One region of the Luteibacter mycovicinus genome, then DNA from elsewhere that is predicted to be linked to it. Evidence: riboswitches for the same ligand, from Rfam matches in the RefSeq annotation. Region 1 holds a riboswitch; the other holds the start of a gene.
The links. A riboswitch is a leader RNA that binds a small molecule or an ion and turns the genes downstream of it on or off. The one in region 1 is predicted to bind thiamine pyrophosphate.

Region 1 (8,725 bases):
CTCTGCGAATGAATACCCGGTGCCATGTAGTAATGGAACTTGTAGCGAAGCACGCAGACGATCTCCGTCGCGAGGGCTTCATTGAGCAGTTTGATCACCGTTTCGCGATCGGCGCGATAGCCCGCGGTCACCGCGCCGTCGTCGATGTGCTGACGCGCACGCTTACGGATGTTCTCAATATCGCTGATGAAAGGCTTGCTGCTGGCCATGGCCTGGTCTCCTGGGAGAGTGGGTTCAGGTATGGCCGGAGACGTTAAGGGCCCCGCCGGGAAGGCGGGGTGAAGGGTTTGCGGGGTAGGCCACCGGGTTGGGGCCTGCCGGCGCAGGCACCCGGCCACGCCGTCAGGCCTTTCGGTACACCTCGGCGCCCTGTGCCACGAACTCCATGCTCTTTTCCGCCATGCCCTGCTCCGCGACAAAATCGCGCACGTCCTGGGTGATTTTCATGGAACAGAACTTCGGACCGCACATCGAGCAGAAATGCGCGGATTTGTGTGCGTCTTTCGGCATGGTCTCGTCGTGAAATTCGCGGGCCTTGTCCGGATCGAGCCCCAGGTTGAACTGGTCGTCCCAGCGGAATTCGAAACGTGCCTTCGACAGCGCGTTGTCGCGCACCTGCACCCCCGGATGCCCCTTGGCGAGATCGGCCGCGTGGGCGGCGATCTTGTAGGCGATGATGCCGTCGCGTACGTCCTGACGATTGGGCAGACCGAGGTGTTCCTTGGGCGTCACATAGCAGAGCATCGCCGTGCCGAACCAGCCGATCATCGCGGCGCCGATCGCACTGGTGATGTGGTCGTACCCGGGCGCGATATCGGTGGTGAGCGGGCCCAGCGTGTAGAACGGCGCTTCGTGGCACTTCTCCAGCTGACGTTCCATGTTCTCCCTGATCAGCTGCATCGGCACGTGGCCGGGACCTTCGATCATGGTCTGCACGTCGTGCTTCCACGCCAGCTTCGTCAGTTCGCCCAGTGTGTCCAGCTCACCGAACTGCGCCGCGTCATTGGCATCCGCCACGCAACCGGGACGCAGGCCATCGCCGAGACTGAAGGACACGTCGTACGCCTTCATGATTTCGCAGATGTCTTCGAAGTGCGTGTAGAGGAAGTTCTCGCGATGATGGGCGAGGCACCACTTGGCCATGATCGATCCGCCCCGGGAGACGATGCCGGTGACGCGCTTGGCGGTGAGGGGCACGAAGCGGAGCAGGACGCCCGCGTGGATCGTGAAATAGTCGACGCCCTGCTCCGCCTGCTCGATCAGCGTGTCGCGGAAGATGTCCCACGTGAGTTCCTCGGCCACGCCGCCGACCTTTTCCAGCGCCTGATAAATGGGCACGGTACCGATAGGCACGGGCGAGTTGCGGATGATCCATTCGCGTGTCTCGTGGATGTGCTTCCCCGTGGAAAGGTCCATGACGTTGTCGGCGCCCCAGCGGATCGCCCAGACCAGCTTTTCGACTTCTTCCGCGATGCCGGAGCTGACCGCGCTGTTGCCGATGTTGGCGTTGATCTTGGTCAGGAAATGACGGCCGATGATCATCGGCTCGGCTTCGGGGTGGTTGATGTTGGCCGGGATGATGGCGCGGCCGCGCGCGACTTCATCACGTACGAACGCCGGGGTAATGCGCCCCGGCAACGCGGCGCCGAACGCTTCCCCACGATGCTGCGTGCGCAGGGCACTGTCGGCCAGCGCCTCGATGCGCTGGTTCTCGCGGATCGCGATGTATTCCATCTCCGGCGTGACGATTCCGCGGCGCGCGTAGTGCATCTGGGTGACGTTGGCGCCAGCCTTCGCCCGAAGCGGCAGGCGCGTGCTGCCGAAGCGGAAGGCATCGAGGCGTGGGTCGTGCACGCGCGAGCGGCCGAACGCCGAGGACAGCCCATCGAGGCGCTCGACGTCGCCCCGCTCCTCGATCCAGCCTGCCCTCAGCGCAGGCAACCCCGCGGCCAGGTCGACCGTGTGCGCCGGATCCGTATAAGGCCCCGAGGTGTCGTAGACGACGATGGGCGGGTTCGCCTCTCCGCCGAACAGCGTGGGCGTGGCCGACTGCGCGATCTCGCGCATGGCGACGCGAACGTCCGCCCGGCTGCCGCCGATGTGGATCTTGCGCGAGCCGGCGATCGGCGTGGTGACGGAGGTGGAAAGCTCGCGCGCGGCGCGGGCAAGATCGGTGGGACTGGCGTTCATCGGCTTCTCGTACCTTGCGGATAAGGAAGAAGCGGACGGCGCCGCCACGCCGTGCCCCGTGCATGGACGCACGTTGCCTGTCGTGGACGAAGCTTCCTACGCCGGTACGGACCGGATCAGGTTCGAAGGGACTCTCTCAGCCCGCGCAATTGCTTGGGCACCCCCGCTTCGAGGGCGATTCAACCACGAAGCGGGGCGGGAAGCGAGCGCTCAGCCCTGGGACGAGCGCGGCTCATAGGCGCGGAGGAACATGTCGACGGCCGCCAGGGCATTGGCCTTGACCTCCTCGCCGAACTGCACGGCGCAGTCTTCGCAGCCAAACAGGCGCCGGATGAGCAGGTCGCCCTTGAGCAGCGCGAGGAACTGCGTGGTCGCACGGGAAATGTCGACGATATCGAGCTGACCGCGCGAGGTGGCGCCCTCGAGCAGGCGCATCACCAGCTTGTGCATACGTGCCGGGCCTTCCTCCCAGACCAGGCGACCGAAACGCGGATTACCGCCCGACTGGCAATCGGAAAGAATCGCGCGGAACGTACCGACGGACTCGGTGTTGGTCTCCATCGCCGCATGCCGGCTGGCGATGTTGGTCAGCGTGACGCGGATGTCCGCGCCCGGGCTGAAGTCGAACAGGTCGTCCGGCAGGCGCTCCTGTACGTGCGCACGGATGACTTCACGGAAAAGGTTGTCCTTGTCGCCGAAGTGGCTGTACACGGTGAGCTTGGAAACGCCCGCGGATGCCGCGACCGCATCCATGCTGGTGCCCGCGAAGCCGCCCTGCGTGAAGAGCGCCTTGGCGGCATCCAGGATAGCCGCGCGCTTCTCCATGTCCTTGGGACGCCCCGGGCCCTGGCTCTTCATTTTCGGGCTGGCGTTCATGGCTGCACCTTCACAAACAGAAATTATGACTTTATTATACGCAGCGGTTCAGTTATTTCCACCACTCCTGCGGCATGAGCCTCAAGGTGGCGGTACGACGGAAGCGCTGTGCGGCGGATTACAATGAAGTGGGGCCACTGCCCGGGTAAACCCAAGGCGTTCAGGGGCTTGCACCATTCATCGTTCAGGCGCCAGCGAGTGAAGGCACGGTCAGGCATGACTTCCGTCAGCCCGGTCCGGTGACTTCCGGCACTTAGCTCGGGCGGTGGCGCACCCGCAGCCTTGGCAACATTGGGAAAACGGGCGCTAAGCGCTTATCCTTTCGAACCTTTTTCAGCTTTTCGTACGGGATCCAAAAACCATGGCGATGAATTTCGAGCAGGCACGTCAGAACATGGTCGAGAACCAGGTTCGTCCCTGGGAAGTCCTCGATGCCGACGTCCTGGAGACGCTGAAGGGCGTCCGTCGCGAAGATTTCGTCGCGCCGTCCCACCGTAATGTCGCCTTCGCCGACCTGACCCTGCCGCTGGGCCATGGCGAAGTGATGATGAAGCCGGTGGTCGAGGGTCGCGTGCTGCAGGCCCTGGAACTGAAGAAGACCGACGAGGTGCTGGAAATCGGTACCGGCTCGGGCTTCCTGACGGCTTGCCTCGCCCGCCTCGCCGGCAAGGTGACCAGCATCGACATGCACGCCGACTTCGTCGACGCCGCCCGCGAGCGCCTGGCCGCCGCCTCGGTGGTCAACGCCACGGTGGAAACCGCCGAAGCCGTCAACGGCTACCAGCCGACGGGCGTTTTCGATGCCGTCGTGGTCACGGGCGCCGTCCATGCGGTTCCCGAAAAATTCGTGCGCTGGCTCAAGCCGGGCGGGCGCATGTTCGTCATACGCGGCAATTCCCCCGCTCAGACGGCGGTCCTCCTCACCCACGAGGGTGACGGCCGCTATCGCGAGGAATCGCTGTTTGAAACGGACCTTCCTTACCTGGCGCATGCCGCGCCGGTGAAGCGCTTCGTGCTTTGACCCAAAGATCTCCCATCACCCACGAGGCGAAACCATGCGCTTGAAGCTGCTCACCGTCGCGCTGGCACTGGCCGCGACGCCGTTCGCGAGCCACGCTGAAGACCTGCTCGACGCCTACCGCCAGGCCCGGGCCAACGATCCGGTGCTGTCGCAGGCCGATTCCACCCGTCTCGCCACGGGTGAAACCGTCGTACAAAGCCGTGCGCTGCTGCTCCCGCAGATCAGCGCGCAGCTGGGTATCACCCAGACGGATCAGAATGGTCCGGATCGCGACACGACCACGGGCACGGACCTCGGCCATACCCGCACGCGCAGCGAGTCGGCCACGGTCACCCAGAGCGTGCTCGACTTCAGCAGGTACGCCGATCTGAAGGCCGCCAAGTCGTCGTCGCAGGCACAGGACGCCACGTACGAAGCCGCTTTGCAGCAGCTCTCCACGCGCGTGGCCACGGCCTATTTTCAGGTCCTGACCAACGACGACGCCCTGACCTTCGCCAAGGCCAACGAGCAGGCGCTCGCTCGTCAGCTCGAGCAGGCCCAGCAGCGTTTCGACGTCGGCCTGTCCGCGATCACCGACGTGCAGGACGCCAAGGCCCAGCACGACACCTCGGTCGCCGCCGTCATCACCGCCGAGAACACCCTGGCGGATTCGCGTGAAGCACTGACCCAGATCACCGGCAAGCCGGCGGACAATCTGAAGAAACTTCGCGAAGACCTGCCCATGGACGCCCCGTCGCCCAACGATCCGAAGGCCTGGGTCGCCGAAGCGGTCAAGAGCAACCCGAGCATCCTCGCGTCGCAGTACAACGTCGACTCGGCGGAGCACAGCATTTCCTCCGCCCGCGCGAGTCATCTGCCGACCATCGACGCGAGTGCCGGTTACAGCAAGAGCACCTCCTGGACGCAGAATGCGGGCAGCCCGGCGACGAACGCCCTGAACCGTGTCTCGGGCAACGGTCGCGGCGGCACCAGCGTCGGCCTGACGCTCAGCGTGCCGATCTTCTCCGGCGGCGCCACGCAGTCACGCGTTCGTCAGTCGATCTACCAGCGCGATGCCGCCCAGGACTCCCTGGAAAGCACCCGTCGTCAGGTCGTCCGCGACACGCTGAACTACTACCGCTCGGTGGTCGCCGGTATCAGCAAGGTGGAGGCCACCAAGGCCGCCGTCGCCTCTTCGGAAAGCGCGCGCGACGCGACGCAGGCCGGCTTCGAAGTCGGCACGCGCACCATCGTCGACGTGCTGATCGCCCAGCAGAACCTGACCTCGTCGCTCAGCGACTACTCGCAGGCCCGCCATCAGTTCATTCTCGACAAGCTGCTGCTCAAGCAGACGGCCGGGACCGTGGATGTGAAGGACCTCGAGGCGATCAACGCGCTGCTGCAGTAACGACTTTCCTTTCGGGGGAAGAATAAGAAACGGGCCCTCGCGGCCCGTTTTTTTTGCTCTTTGGCGGACACGCCCCACACGATCGCACGGGCGGCGCTGACTCCGACGAACCTGCTGCCCGACGAAGATGGCCGGGCCCAACCGGGCCTCGGAACCAAGGAAGAACCATGAAGGGATTTATCATCGTCGGCCTGCTGGCGAGCACTGGCTTAGCCCATGCGTCGCCGGCCTCCCCGACGAACCACCGGCTCAAGGTGGTCGAATACGCGAGCGCCACGTCGTTCGAATACGACGTCCGGGCCAAAGGTGTTCTCGGCGACGTCGTTGCGCCATATGCCACGGTCTGGACCAGCGCCATGGACAACTGCGATGTGCGCGGCGGCTACGTCACCGAGTACCACGACGGGTTCAAGCGCAGTTATTACGACACGCGCGAAGGCGGCGTACGGGTGAACGCCTATGCCACCTGCCGCGTTGCCGAGGATCCCTTCGCCGATCGGATCAAGGAGGGCCCGATGCCCGCGGCGGCGATCGTCACCGGTGATGGCCTGGGTCCGTCGACGGGGCTTGCCCAGGCGAGCGGCGAGCCGCACGCGGCCTATCGGGCCGTCCGCGAACTGGTATACAAGACGTGCCTGGACCAGGCTCGCCGCGTTCGCTTCATGAGCACTCATGTCGACAACCGGCCCAACGCGACGCCGCAGGTGGAAGCCCGGTTCGCCTGCAATTCCGGCCTCGACGCCGGGAACCAGAGGGACTGACCCTTCACTCCTGAAGCAGGGTATCCACCAGCGCCATCACCTTGCCCACGGATCCGCGCTCGCTGTCGAAGACGTGGCGAGCGCGGTTTCCCATGATCTCCCGGCGGTCTTTGTCCCGAAGCAGGGCCAGCACCTGCTCGCCCAGCTCGTCGCCGTCCTTCACCCGCTGACCGCCGCCTTCATCGAGCAGGGCCTGCGTGATTTCCTCGAAGTTGTACGTATAAGGCCCGACAAGCACCGGCTTGTTCAGTGCGGCGGGCTCCAGGACGTTGTGTCCACCGATGGACACCAGGCTGCCACCGACGAAGGCGACATCGGCCGACGCGAAGAAACGCAGCAGTTCGCCCATCGAATCGATGACGAAGCACTGCGTGGAATGACCGGGAATGTCATCGCCGCTGCGCGTTCCCACCTGGAAGCCCAGGCTGCGGACGGATGCCTCGACGGCCTTGAACCGCTCAGGGTGACGGGGTGCGATCAGCAGCAGCGCATCCGGCAGCCGGCGCATCACCGCGAGGTGAGCCTCGAGGACGCACATTTCCTCGCCTTCGTGCGTGCTGGCGGCGATCCAGACCGGACGCCCCGTGCCCCATGCCTCGCGCATGGCCAGGCCCGCCTGCAACGCCGTGTCCGGCACCGGCATGTCGAACTTGAGGTTGCCGCAGACCGTGAGCTGGCTGGGCTCCGCACCGAGCAGCCGATAGCGCGCGGCATCGGTGCGGGACTGTGCGGCGATATGACTGACGCAGCGCAGGGCGCGGCGGACGAGGGAGCTCATGCGCGCGTAGCCGCGCAGCGATCGCTCGGATAACCGGGCATTGGCGATCAGCAGCGGAATGCCGTGCTTGCGGCAGGCGAAATACAGGTTCGGCCAGATTTCCGTTTCGACGATGATCGCCAGCCGCGGGCGCGTACTGCGCAGGAAGCGCTTCACGGCGAACGGCAGATCGTACGGCAGGTACACGCTGTGGACGCTGCTGCCGAACAGCTGACGCACGCGTTCGGAGCCGGTCGGGGTCACCGTGGTGACCAGCATCGGCGCCTGCGGATAAGCCTCCATCAGCGCTTTCACCAGCGGTTCCGCGGCATTGACCTCACCTACCGATACCGCGTGCACCCAGAGGCAGCCGGCGAGGCGCGGTTCGCGGAAGCGACCGAAGCGCTCGCGCCAGCGCACGTGGTAGTCGCCGTAGCGCATGCCACGCGCCATCAGACGCAGCATCACCAGCGGTGTGAACAGGTACATCGCGAAGTTGTAGAGCAGGCGCAGCAGCACGCGATTCCCTGGGTTGACCCGTGACCGGTCAGTATAGCCGCGCCCATTCGCTACAATGGGCGGACATGCCTGGTATGACCCGCCCTACCCTGACGCGCCAGCTTCTTACGCCCCGCCACTGGCCGGCGTGGCTCGGCGTCGGCTTCATCTGGCTTATCGCCCACCTGCCCTTCCGCTGGCTGATGCGCCTCGGACGCATGGCGGGCCGCCTGGCCCTGCACCTGAACCCCGAACGGCGGCGCATCGCCGCGACCAACATCGCCCTCTGCTTTCCGGAGCTGGATCCGGCGGCACAGAAGGCGCTGGTTCGGGCCAATCTGTGCGACGTCGGCATGATGCTGGCCGAATTCGCACTGGGCTGGATGGGCTCGGATCGCGCGATCGCGAAGGTCCCCGTCACGGTCGACGGGCTCGAACACCTGGAAGCCGCACGCGCCGCCGGCCGTGGCGTGCTCCTGGTCGGCGGACATTTCTCGCACCTCGAACTGAGCGCGCGCCTCGTCTCCTCACGCATCCGCATCGCGGGCATGTACCGCCGCATGGATTCGGAGGTGTTCGAATTCGCGGTGCTGCGCTCGCGCCTGCACTACGCGGATGCGATGTTCGACAAGGACGATATCCGTGGCACCGTGCGCTACCTGAAGGCCGGCGGCACGCTCTGGTATGCGCCCGACCAGGACATGCGCAGCAAGGACAACGTCTTCGTGCCGTTCTTCGGCGTGCCGGCCGCGACCATCACGGCCACGCATCACCTGGCGCGCCTCTCCAACGCGCTGGTGATTCCGTTCTATCACCGGCGCCTGCCGGGAGACGCGGGCTACGCCATGCGCCTCGGCGCGCCGCTTGAGGATTTTCCCAGCGACGATGCCGCGCGCGATACCGAGCGGGTGAATGCACAGATCGAGCAGATGGCGCGTGAGGCGCCTGAGCAATACCTGTGGGTGCATAAGCGGTTCAAGACGCGGCCGCCGGGTGAGCCGAAGATTTATTAGGTGGTAGCGATGGGTGGTGCGGCATCTTTGCTTCGTTGGCTTTTCGCGAACAGGGTTCGCTCCTACAGGTGCGCGGTGGGGCCAGACGGATAGCTGCCCTGGATGCTTCTTTCATGGGAGTTTCTCCCACCTTTCTTGCGGTATACGCTGACGAAATGCCGAACCTTTCGTCATAAACAACGAAAGCTTCGCGAAAAAACACGCGCGTAGAACGTCCGTCGT
Region 2 (8,725 bases), 1.2 Mb from region 1:
ATAGGTGCCAGCGGTCGCGGGAAGGGCGACCAGGATGTTCATGGCAGCAAACAGAACGGCACCAGATCGCCATCCGGCGAGGCGGAGGAAGTGCATCAGCATACGAAGGTCCTCATGGGAGGCAGGCGGTCAGGCAGCGGGTGAGGCGAGGGCAGCACGTCGCGCCATCCCCAAGTGGATCTTTGGACTGCGGCACAGGTCCCAGTCCGTGATGGTCAAGACGGGGCTGGGCGCCGCATACGTCACGCGCAGGTCCACCGAGCAGAGGTCATCCGGGTAGGTCGCGGTGGTATGCGCGCTCTGCCCGCCGGCAAGGGAGCCGGACATATCCAACTGACGGAAGTCGCCGCTACCGTGCGGGGCGATCTCCACACGCAAGGTGGTCAGCGCATCGTCGTTGTAGACGATCAGGTAGTGGGCCCGCTGCGCGGCCGCGACCCCCGGCACAGCAAAGATTCCAAGCGCGGCAAGCACGGGCAAAAACCTACCCAGCAGCCCCCGAAGGAGGCCGTCGCGAAGTGTCAGCATGTCCCTGTTCCTTTCCTTGATAGCGCCGTTAGCGACGCGTCACAGAGGTTACACCCGTTTTTCGGGTGCATGCCTGAAAATAGTGTAAACACGCCGATTCCGTAGCGTGCGGTGTCCCGTCGAGGTCCGCATGCCCAAGGTTCCCAAACTCAAGTCCGTTCACAGCACCGAGCAAACGGTGCTGTGCGGCCTATTGCGAGAGTTGCGGCTGGCTACGGGCCTGCGGCAAGACGAGGTCGCCACCCAACTCGGCACCAGCCAAACGACGGTGTCTGAGATCGAACTGGGCCAACGCGGTGTTGATCTCCTGGTATGCCGACGCCTAGTCGGCGTCTATGGCGCCGACTGGGAGGCTTTCATCGGAGAGTTGGAGCGACGCCTCCAGATCTTGCCTCGACCCGCGCGTGAACTGGTCAAAAAGCCCAAATAGACTGTCCGAACCAAGATCCCGCTAGGTCCAGCCCGCCCTCAAATCGCCGCGGCTGTATCCTAAAGTGCGCCTTGGCCGGGCCGTTATAGGTCTAGCCTAAGAGCCAGCCCAGAGGGCGGTTCGCTGAACTCTCTATTTGGGGACCACCATGAAGAAGGAACTGCTACTCGCCCTCGCGCTGCTGCCGCTGGGTGGGTGCTACACCAGTTACGCGCCCAAGTCGTTTTGGAACGGCGGCGGGTTCAGCGAGACCATGATGGCACCCGACGTTGCCGTGATCAGCTTTAAGGGCAATGGCTACACCGGGGATGAGCGCGCCGGAGACATGGTCCTGCTGCGCGCGGCCGACCTCGCCTTGGAGCGGGGCTTTCCCTACGTCGCCGTGGATGGCGTTCGCATGAGCGACACCGCTTCAACCGTGTTCACCCCGGGCTACTACCAGGCGCATGTCGTTGGAAACAGCGTCTATGCGTCGGGAGTGCCGTCCATGCCGATCACGGTCCATGCGCCTAGCAGCCGGGTGACCGCACACTTCTTCCACGACCAGCAGCCGGGCGTGCTCGATGCGCGGTTTCTGGCCAGTTCGATTCGGACCAAATACGGGATCAAGCCGGTTGCCGGAGCGCCTACGCAGGCGCCGGTCGGCGCTCCGCCGACCGTGGTCAGCCCTGCGGCCCAGCCCGTCCCCCGGTTCGACCCGGCAGCGACCGTGCTCGCCGCTCAGAAAATGTCCGGCTCGCTGGGGTGCGGCGACGTCCAGAGCGGGCCGGGCGCGGGCGAGTTTGAGGCGCAGTGCTCGGATCATAAGGTCATCATTTCGTGCGCTGGAACCGAATGCCGACCGGTCAGGGCGGTCCGGTAGCCTCGCAGACGTTGACTTTGCTTCACGGTCCGCTCAACTGAGGTTTTAGCCGACAACACCTCCGGAAACGCATGAAGTTCGTAATCACCCAGGCGCATGACGATCTGAAAGCGCGGAAGGAGCTCGAAGACCGCATTGATCGGCTAAGCCAGCCGATTATTCAGATGACCCCATTCGAGCGCTCCGTCCATTTTCTGAGGGGTGTTAATGCGCGGGCCACCTTTGCCTCTGCCGCGTTCCATTCCTTCGTTGCGGCAGGATCGGCGGATGGGGGCACGCCCATTGTTCCCGGGCATCCCGGCGTTGTCTTCCGTCATTATCTGAAGCACACCGCATTCGCTTCGCTGACCCTCGACTGCCGAAAGGTTTTCGACGAGAAAAAATCGGGTTTGAGCGGGGCGTTCTTCGCCAGTGTGTCCGACCAAGTCCTACTTGAGCATGCCGACTTTTGGGCCGACCAATCGAAAGAGTCGCGAGGGGATGCTTTAGCGGCACTCACGTTCCTCAGGCATCTGTTCCGTCGCCTATCGAGGCCTCGGGCTGACCTCATCAAAAAAAGTTCGTTGCTTGAGAAGCGGATCGGCTTCATCAAGTTCCATGCGGACCGATCGGCGGCTCACCTCTCTTTGGACGACTATGCGGTCCATATTCTGGACCTCTCTCACATGGTGGCTGCGCTTGTCTTTATTGGCGAGATCATCAGCCCCTTTGACTCCCCGTGGGAGTCTCCAGGGCGGTTCAACCCCCTGGATGCTTCCGCGGTCGCGGCCGCGCGCACTCTGTTCCCTGATGGATATGTGCTGGCTATGTTTGCCCATATGGACGTGGCGCACCATGCGCGGAAGTGCTGGCAGGAGCCCGCCTGGGGGCTCGAATACCTGCTTAATGGTCTGCCGGCGGCGACGGGCTGGGCCTGACCCGGACGGCAGTTGCGTGGGGATGGAATCAGCGGGATTCTAGGGTGGGCTGGCGCGCGACGCAGGGTCACGAGCAGATGCCCTTTTGGGGAGTTCGCCATGACGAAGAAGACGCCAACAAACTCCGGAAAGGCCTGGACCTCGGCCGAAGTCCAGAACCTTAAGACCCTAGCCGCGGAGAATACGCCGACCCGGGTGATGGGGCTGAAACTGGGACGCACGGCAGGCGCCGTGGCCAGCAAGGCCAGCAGCGAGAAGATTTCGTTGAAGCCGACCAATCAGTCCCCCTACGGCCGTCGGAAGTAGATCCACATCCGAACGCGGACCTGATAGCCTTCGCCGACTTGGACAACTATCGAGGACATGCCTCCCGATATCGTCCGACCGCGCAGAGGCATATGTGGGCGGGTCTAGGCGTTACATCGATGGAATCCTAGTCTCCCAGCCACCACTGAAAAGCCCCCGAGAAATCGGGGGCTTTTCTTTTTCTGCGCGCGTGATCCTCACGATGGTGAACCGCGGGCGTGCCGGGGCGCCTGACGACGGTACAGCTGTGAGCGTAATCGGCAGCCGCCCGCCAGGGTCCTCTGGCGATGGGCGAAAGTGGATAAATCGGTCATGGAACAGCCCTGACCGAGTCGCAGGATCTGACGCGCACAGCGTCCAGACTTGCTCCACACAGCCCAGGAGGATCCACCATGCGTAGCTTTGCCCGCTCCACGCTCGCCTGCCTCGTCGTCGCTTCGCTCGGACTCGGCGCCGCTCACGCCCAGACCGCTCTGTCGGGGCTGGGTCAATCCTGGCCGAACGCGACCGACGTCAGCGCCAGCCCGAACTACCACGTCTACGTGTTCCAGCGCGGAACGACCCGGTATATCCAGGTCAACGACGCGAGCGGAAAGGTGCGCGGTGCGGTCGCCCGCACGCCTTACGCGCTCGTGGGTACGCCGGTCGGTTCCGACGCGGCCGGCGTCTCCACGCCGGATGAACCGCTGGACACCCCGGCCGGCGGTACGTCGGAGACGGTCTATAACGACGGCACGGTCCAGGTGAAGGCGGCCACGCAGGCGGATGGGACCGTGCGCATTACGGCTCTCCTTGCCGGCGAATGCCCCACGGTACGCGACTGCAATGGCCACGGTCCGTGATCGAGGAAGATGGAAAGACCGGGGCGTCGTTCCGCCCAGGACCTTTCGGTCAGCGCTGACTGGGTTCCCGGCAGGCGCCTTTCAGTACCACCGGGTGGTTCGCCGCGATGCGGCGAGCCACTCGTACACCGAACAGCAGGGACGTGAAGATCACCAGCGACAGCACGACCTGCGCCTGGATCATCAGCGGCTCCGTCAGGAACGACGATGTCGATGCGAGAGCGATGCTGGCGAGCATGCCGGCCACCGCGCTGCCGTGCCAGCCGTGCCGCCAGGTCAGCAGGATGACGGGAACCGCCATCGCCATGCGTACGCTCTGCAGCGCGGCGGTGCCCTCGACGACCTGTGACGCGAGGAAGATCAGGATCGCGAGCGAGGGTACGACGATCAGCAGCGTATCGCGCGCCAGCGGGCTGGACCGCACGGCGTGCCAGGTGACGATGCCACCGGGCAGGGCAGCCATGCGCTCGCGCATCGCCATGATGGTCGGCGTGAGCGTAAGGGCGCCCAGGTACTGACCGAGGAAATAAATCAGAAAGTCCTGTACTTCGACCACGGGATTGGGCGAGCCATCGCCCATCTGCACGATCGACAGCGTAAAGGTGCTGGCACCGCCGCCAATGAGGGCGCAGGCAAGCGTCGCCACCATGATCATGTTCATGTTGATCTGGCCGTCGGCGCGACGCAGGTCCGCATGACGCCGGATCCATATCACCCCCGGCATGCACAGGCCGATCGTCGGGATCGAGACGAGGCAGGCCCAGAGCACGCCGAAAGCATGCGCATGCAGCGCGGCCATTTCAGCGACGGGAAGGGATTCGCCGACAGCGAGCGCGGGCCAGAAGCGACGGGGAACAAGCAGCAGGCAGGCCAGGCGCAGGCCGGCAGGGAGCATCCAGTGCGAAAATGAAAAGTTGCGCGTGAGCTCGTAGCAGGCGGCATACGCGCCCGCGACGGCGACATAGCGCCCCCAGACTAACGGATCCTTGTTCAGTGCACGCACATTCGACCCCTTCTGCCTTCCGGGTGGCCGATCGGAGCAGTCGGTAGCGACGCTTTCCGCGATCGGCATGCCTAGTTTGAAGGGTTATCGGCCCGCTCGCCATCGAATAAACGGCGAATTGGTAAATTTGCCGTTTCCGCGCGCGGGTGAGGCGGGCATGGCGGGTCCGATACACTGGCGGAATGAGCGACGAAGTCCACCTTTCTCACGGCCTCGCGGGCGACCAGCAGGCACCGGACTGGCCGCCGCTGACGGAAGACGAGGTGGCATCGCTGCTCGACGGCTACCCTTCGTTGAAGGGGCCGTACGCCATTGTCTGGCACAGTCCCCGCCCGCTGTCGGCGGCGGCACGTGTCAGCACCTCGGCCGGCGAGGTCTTCGTCAAACGGCACCACATGAGTCTGCGCGACGAGCGGACGCTGGCCGAAGAACATCGTTTCGCGACGCACTTGCGCGCGCGTGGGATCCCCGTGCCACTTGTCCTCGGTGACGCGACCGGCTGCTCCTCGGTGTCCAGGGGCGACTGGGTTTACGAAGTGCATCGGTCCGCGACCGGGAACGATGTCTACCGCGACGCGTTTTCGTGGTCGCCCGCGGGCGGCGCCGCGCACGCGCACGCCGCGGGTGCGATGCTCGCGCGGCTGCACCTTGCGGCCGAAGGCTACGATGCCCCGCAGCGGGGGACCCATCTGCTGGTCGCCCGTGCCGAGATTCTCTCGGCATCCGATCCGGTGTCGGTGCTGGCCGGACAGATGGCCGGACGCCCCGCGCTCGTCGCCTATCTGAGCGAGCGCGACTGGCGCGACGAGGTGGGTGCGGTTCTCGGCCGGTGGACGCGGGCTGCGGCCCTGGCCGTAGCGCGACAAGCGCCTTTGTGGACCCACGGCGACTGGCACGTCTCCAACCTCTGCTGGAGCGACGCGAGCGATGCGGGGCGAATCACCGACGTGCTGGACTTCGGTCTGTCCGCGCGCACGTTCGCGTTGTTCGACCTGGCTACGGCGATCGAGCGGAACGCCATCGCGTGGCTCGACATCGAACGGGGCGGGATTGCCCGTATCGATCTGGCTCTCGGCCTGCTCGATGGCTATCGGTCCGTCCGGCCGCTTGCTCCGGCGGACCTGGCCGCGCTTGCCGATGTCCTGCCCGTCGTCCACGTGGATTTTGCGCTTTCCGAAGTGGAGTACTTCGAAGGCATCACGCGGCGCCGCGATCACGCCGACGTGGCCTATCGGACCTTCCTGCTGGGCCATGCCCGCTGGTTCGCCGGGATCGAAGGGCAGGGACTGCTCGACGCCCTCCGTCACGCTCGCTGACATTTCGTGCTTCAATAGGCGTTCTAGAAGCGGGGGTGCCCGGCATACGCCGGGCTGAGAGAGTCCCTTGGAACCTGACCCGGTTAGTACCGGCGTAGGGAGCTTGCAGAACCACAAACGCCCTGTCGGGCGGCGTGGTTCGCCGTCGCTTCGTCCGTGAACCCGAAGACGACGATGACTCTTGCCCGTACCCCATTCGCCCTGGCCCTGCTCGCCCTTGCTCCGCTGGCCCAGGCCTCGGACGACCGTGCCGCTCCGCAGCAGGCCCGCACCCTGCCGACCATCGACGTGCACGCGTCGGCGACCGACGGCTACCACGCCGCGGACTCGCAGCTGGACACCTTCGGCAGCTTCGGCAGCGCGGCGCTGCACGACACTCCGGCCGCCATAACTGTGATCACCCGCGCACAGATCGACGATCGCCAGCCGCGCACGCTCAGCGAGCTGGTGCGCGGAGACGCGGCGATCAACGACAACTACGCGCCGGCGGGTTACTACCAGGATGTATCCATCCGCGGTTTTCCGCTGGATCTCGCGACAGGCTTTCGCTTCAACGGCATGATGATGTCCGCGGAGCAGCTGCAGGCCCTGGAGGGTAAGGAGCGCGTCGAAGTACTGAAGGGCCTCGGCGGTCTCGAGGCGGGCGTGGTCGAGCCGGGTGGGCTGGTCAATTACGTCAGCAAGCGCCCAGCCGAGGTGCACAACGTCACCCTCGGCACCGACTCGCACGGCTCCAGCTACGAAGCGCTCGACGTTGGCACATGGTTTACCCCGTCGTTCGGCGTGCGGGTGAATGCCGCCAACGAAAAGACGCACGGTGCCATTGAACACACCGATGGGCGTCGCAGCTTCCTGTCGATCGGCGCCGACTGGAAAATCAACGAACAGGCGACCTTGCTCCTCGACACCGACTATCAGACCAGCGGTGGCAATTCCGCATCGGGTTATCAGCTGCTCGGTGGAACGTCGATTCCGGCGCACCCGAGTCGCACCCGACTGCTCGGCTACCAGCCCTGGCAACGACCGGTAGGTATCCATTCGAGCAACACGTCGCTGCGCTTCAACTACCGCTTCAGCGACACCTGGAACGCCCAGGTGTCGGCGGGTCACAGCCATACGGTCATCGACGACAACGTCGCGTTTGCCTACGGGTGTTTCTATGCCGAAGCGTGTGCGTCGGGGGCCACACCGGGCTACTTCTTCGCGCCCAATGGCGACTACGACGTATACGACTACCGCAGTCCCGACGACACGCGCCAGAACGACGAGGTGAGGGGCGTGGTCACGGGCAGCTTCGCCACCGGTGTACTGGATCACGAGGTCAATGTCGGTGCCAGCGCGTTCCGTCGCACGGTCGACCAGCGTCCTTACGTGTACGACTACGTCGGTACGGCGAACATCGACGATCGCGTCGTTCCGGTGTTCGATCCGTCGCCGAACCAGCCCGGCGCGTCCGTGCGTCGCCTGACCAGCTGGCAGCGCACGTTGTTCGCGATCGATCGCATCCACATGGGTGAGCAGTGGCAGGTTCTGGCCGGCGCGCGTCTGGTCAAGCTGGACGAGCGCGCCTACGACGACACCGGCGCACTCGAGCGCGATACGCGTGAGACGAAGACGCTGCCGCAGGCAGCTGTGTTGTGGCAGCCGACGACGCCGCTGACGACGTACCTGAGTTACGGCGAAGGCATCTCGCTCGGTCGCGAAGCGCCTTACTGGACTTCCAACGGTGGCACGACGCTCGCGCCGCTGCATTCGCGTCAGGTCGAGGCGGGCGTGAAATATGCCGTGAGCGATGTGCTCGACCTGCAGGCCGCCTTGTATCGCATCCGTCAGTCGTATCAGTTCGCTCGTCCGGACGATACGGCCGAAGGCTTCACCTTTGTCCAGCAGGGACAGGAGGTGCATACGAGCATCGAGTTGAATCTGGCCGGGCAGGTTACCGACCGGCTGCGCATTACGGCGAGTGCCAATGCGATCCGCGCGCGTGCGGAAAATACCGGCGCGCCGTCTTATGAAGATCATCAGGTGGTCAACGTGCCACGCTGGCGCACCGCCGTGTACGCCGACTACAGCTTGCCCTTCGTTCAGGGGCTTGCCGTGCTGGGCGGCTGGCGTTACGCGAGCAGCAACGTGGCGACGCCGGACGGCGCCACGCGCGTGCCCGGCTACCATGTGTTCGATGCCGGGCTTCGTTACGCGACCACCGTGAGCGGCCATGCGATGACGTGGCGTCTGAATGTCGATAACGTCTTCAATCGCTTCTACTGGCGCGACACGGGCACCTCGGGCGGCGACGCCTACCTATTCCCCGGCATGCCGCGCCTGGCCCGTCTCTCGGTGACCTATGAACTTTGAGCTGTCGTGGTTCGAACTGGCGGCCGCGCTGGTGAGCGCGGCCGCCGTGTGGCTCACGGCGCGACGCAGTCCGTGGTGCTGGCCGGTGGGGCTGGTTTCCGTCATCGCCTACGCGTGGATCTTCGTCGACGCCAGGCTCTATTCCGACACGCTGCTACAGATCGCT

Region 2: it holds a riboswitch for thiamine pyrophosphate, as region 1 does, so the genes downstream of both, FA85_RS07720 (TonB-dependent siderophore receptor) here and thiC (phosphomethylpyrimidine synthase ThiC) in region 1, are expected to answer to the same signal.

What each region holds. Positions count from the first base shown of each region.
Region 1 is NZ_JQNL01000001.1:2,926,905-2,935,629, reverse strand. Features, by position in the region: gene FA85_RS12880 (ferritin-like domain-containing protein) at 1-209, opposite strand, end outside; gene thiC (phosphomethylpyrimidine synthase ThiC) at 343-2,190, opposite strand; TPP riboswitch at 2,267-2,365, opposite strand; gene FA85_RS12870 (TetR/AcrR family transcriptional regulator) at 2,401-3,066, opposite strand; gene FA85_RS12865 (protein-L-isoaspartate O-methyltransferase family protein) at 3,428-4,087, shown strand; gene FA85_RS12860 (TolC family outer membrane protein) at 4,122-5,474, shown strand; gene FA85_RS12855 (hypothetical protein) at 5,642-6,235, shown strand; gene waaA (lipid IV(A) 3-deoxy-D-manno-octulosonic acid transferase) at 6,240-7,505, opposite strand; gene lpxL (LpxL/LpxP family Kdo(2)-lipid IV(A) lauroyl/palmitoleoyl acyltransferase) at 7,586-8,503, shown strand.
Region 2 is NZ_JQNL01000001.1:1,707,706-1,716,430, reverse strand. Features, by position in the region: gene FA85_RS07765 (hypothetical protein) at 1-102, opposite strand, end outside; gene FA85_RS07760 (hypothetical protein) at 130-528, opposite strand; gene FA85_RS07755 (helix-turn-helix domain-containing protein) at 659-958, shown strand; gene FA85_RS20825 (CC0125/CC1285 family lipoprotein) at 1,107-1,820, shown strand; gene FA85_RS07745 (hypothetical protein) at 1,892-2,737, shown strand; gene FA85_RS07740 (hypothetical protein) at 2,837-3,043, shown strand; gene FA85_RS07735 (hypothetical protein) at 3,436-3,885, shown strand; gene FA85_RS07730 (MASE1 domain-containing protein) at 3,935-4,888, opposite strand; gene FA85_RS07725 (phosphotransferase enzyme family protein) at 5,071-6,204, shown strand; TPP riboswitch at 6,226-6,322, shown strand; gene FA85_RS07720 (TonB-dependent siderophore receptor) at 6,379-8,559, shown strand; gene pnuC (nicotinamide riboside transporter PnuC) at 8,549-8,725, shown strand, end outside.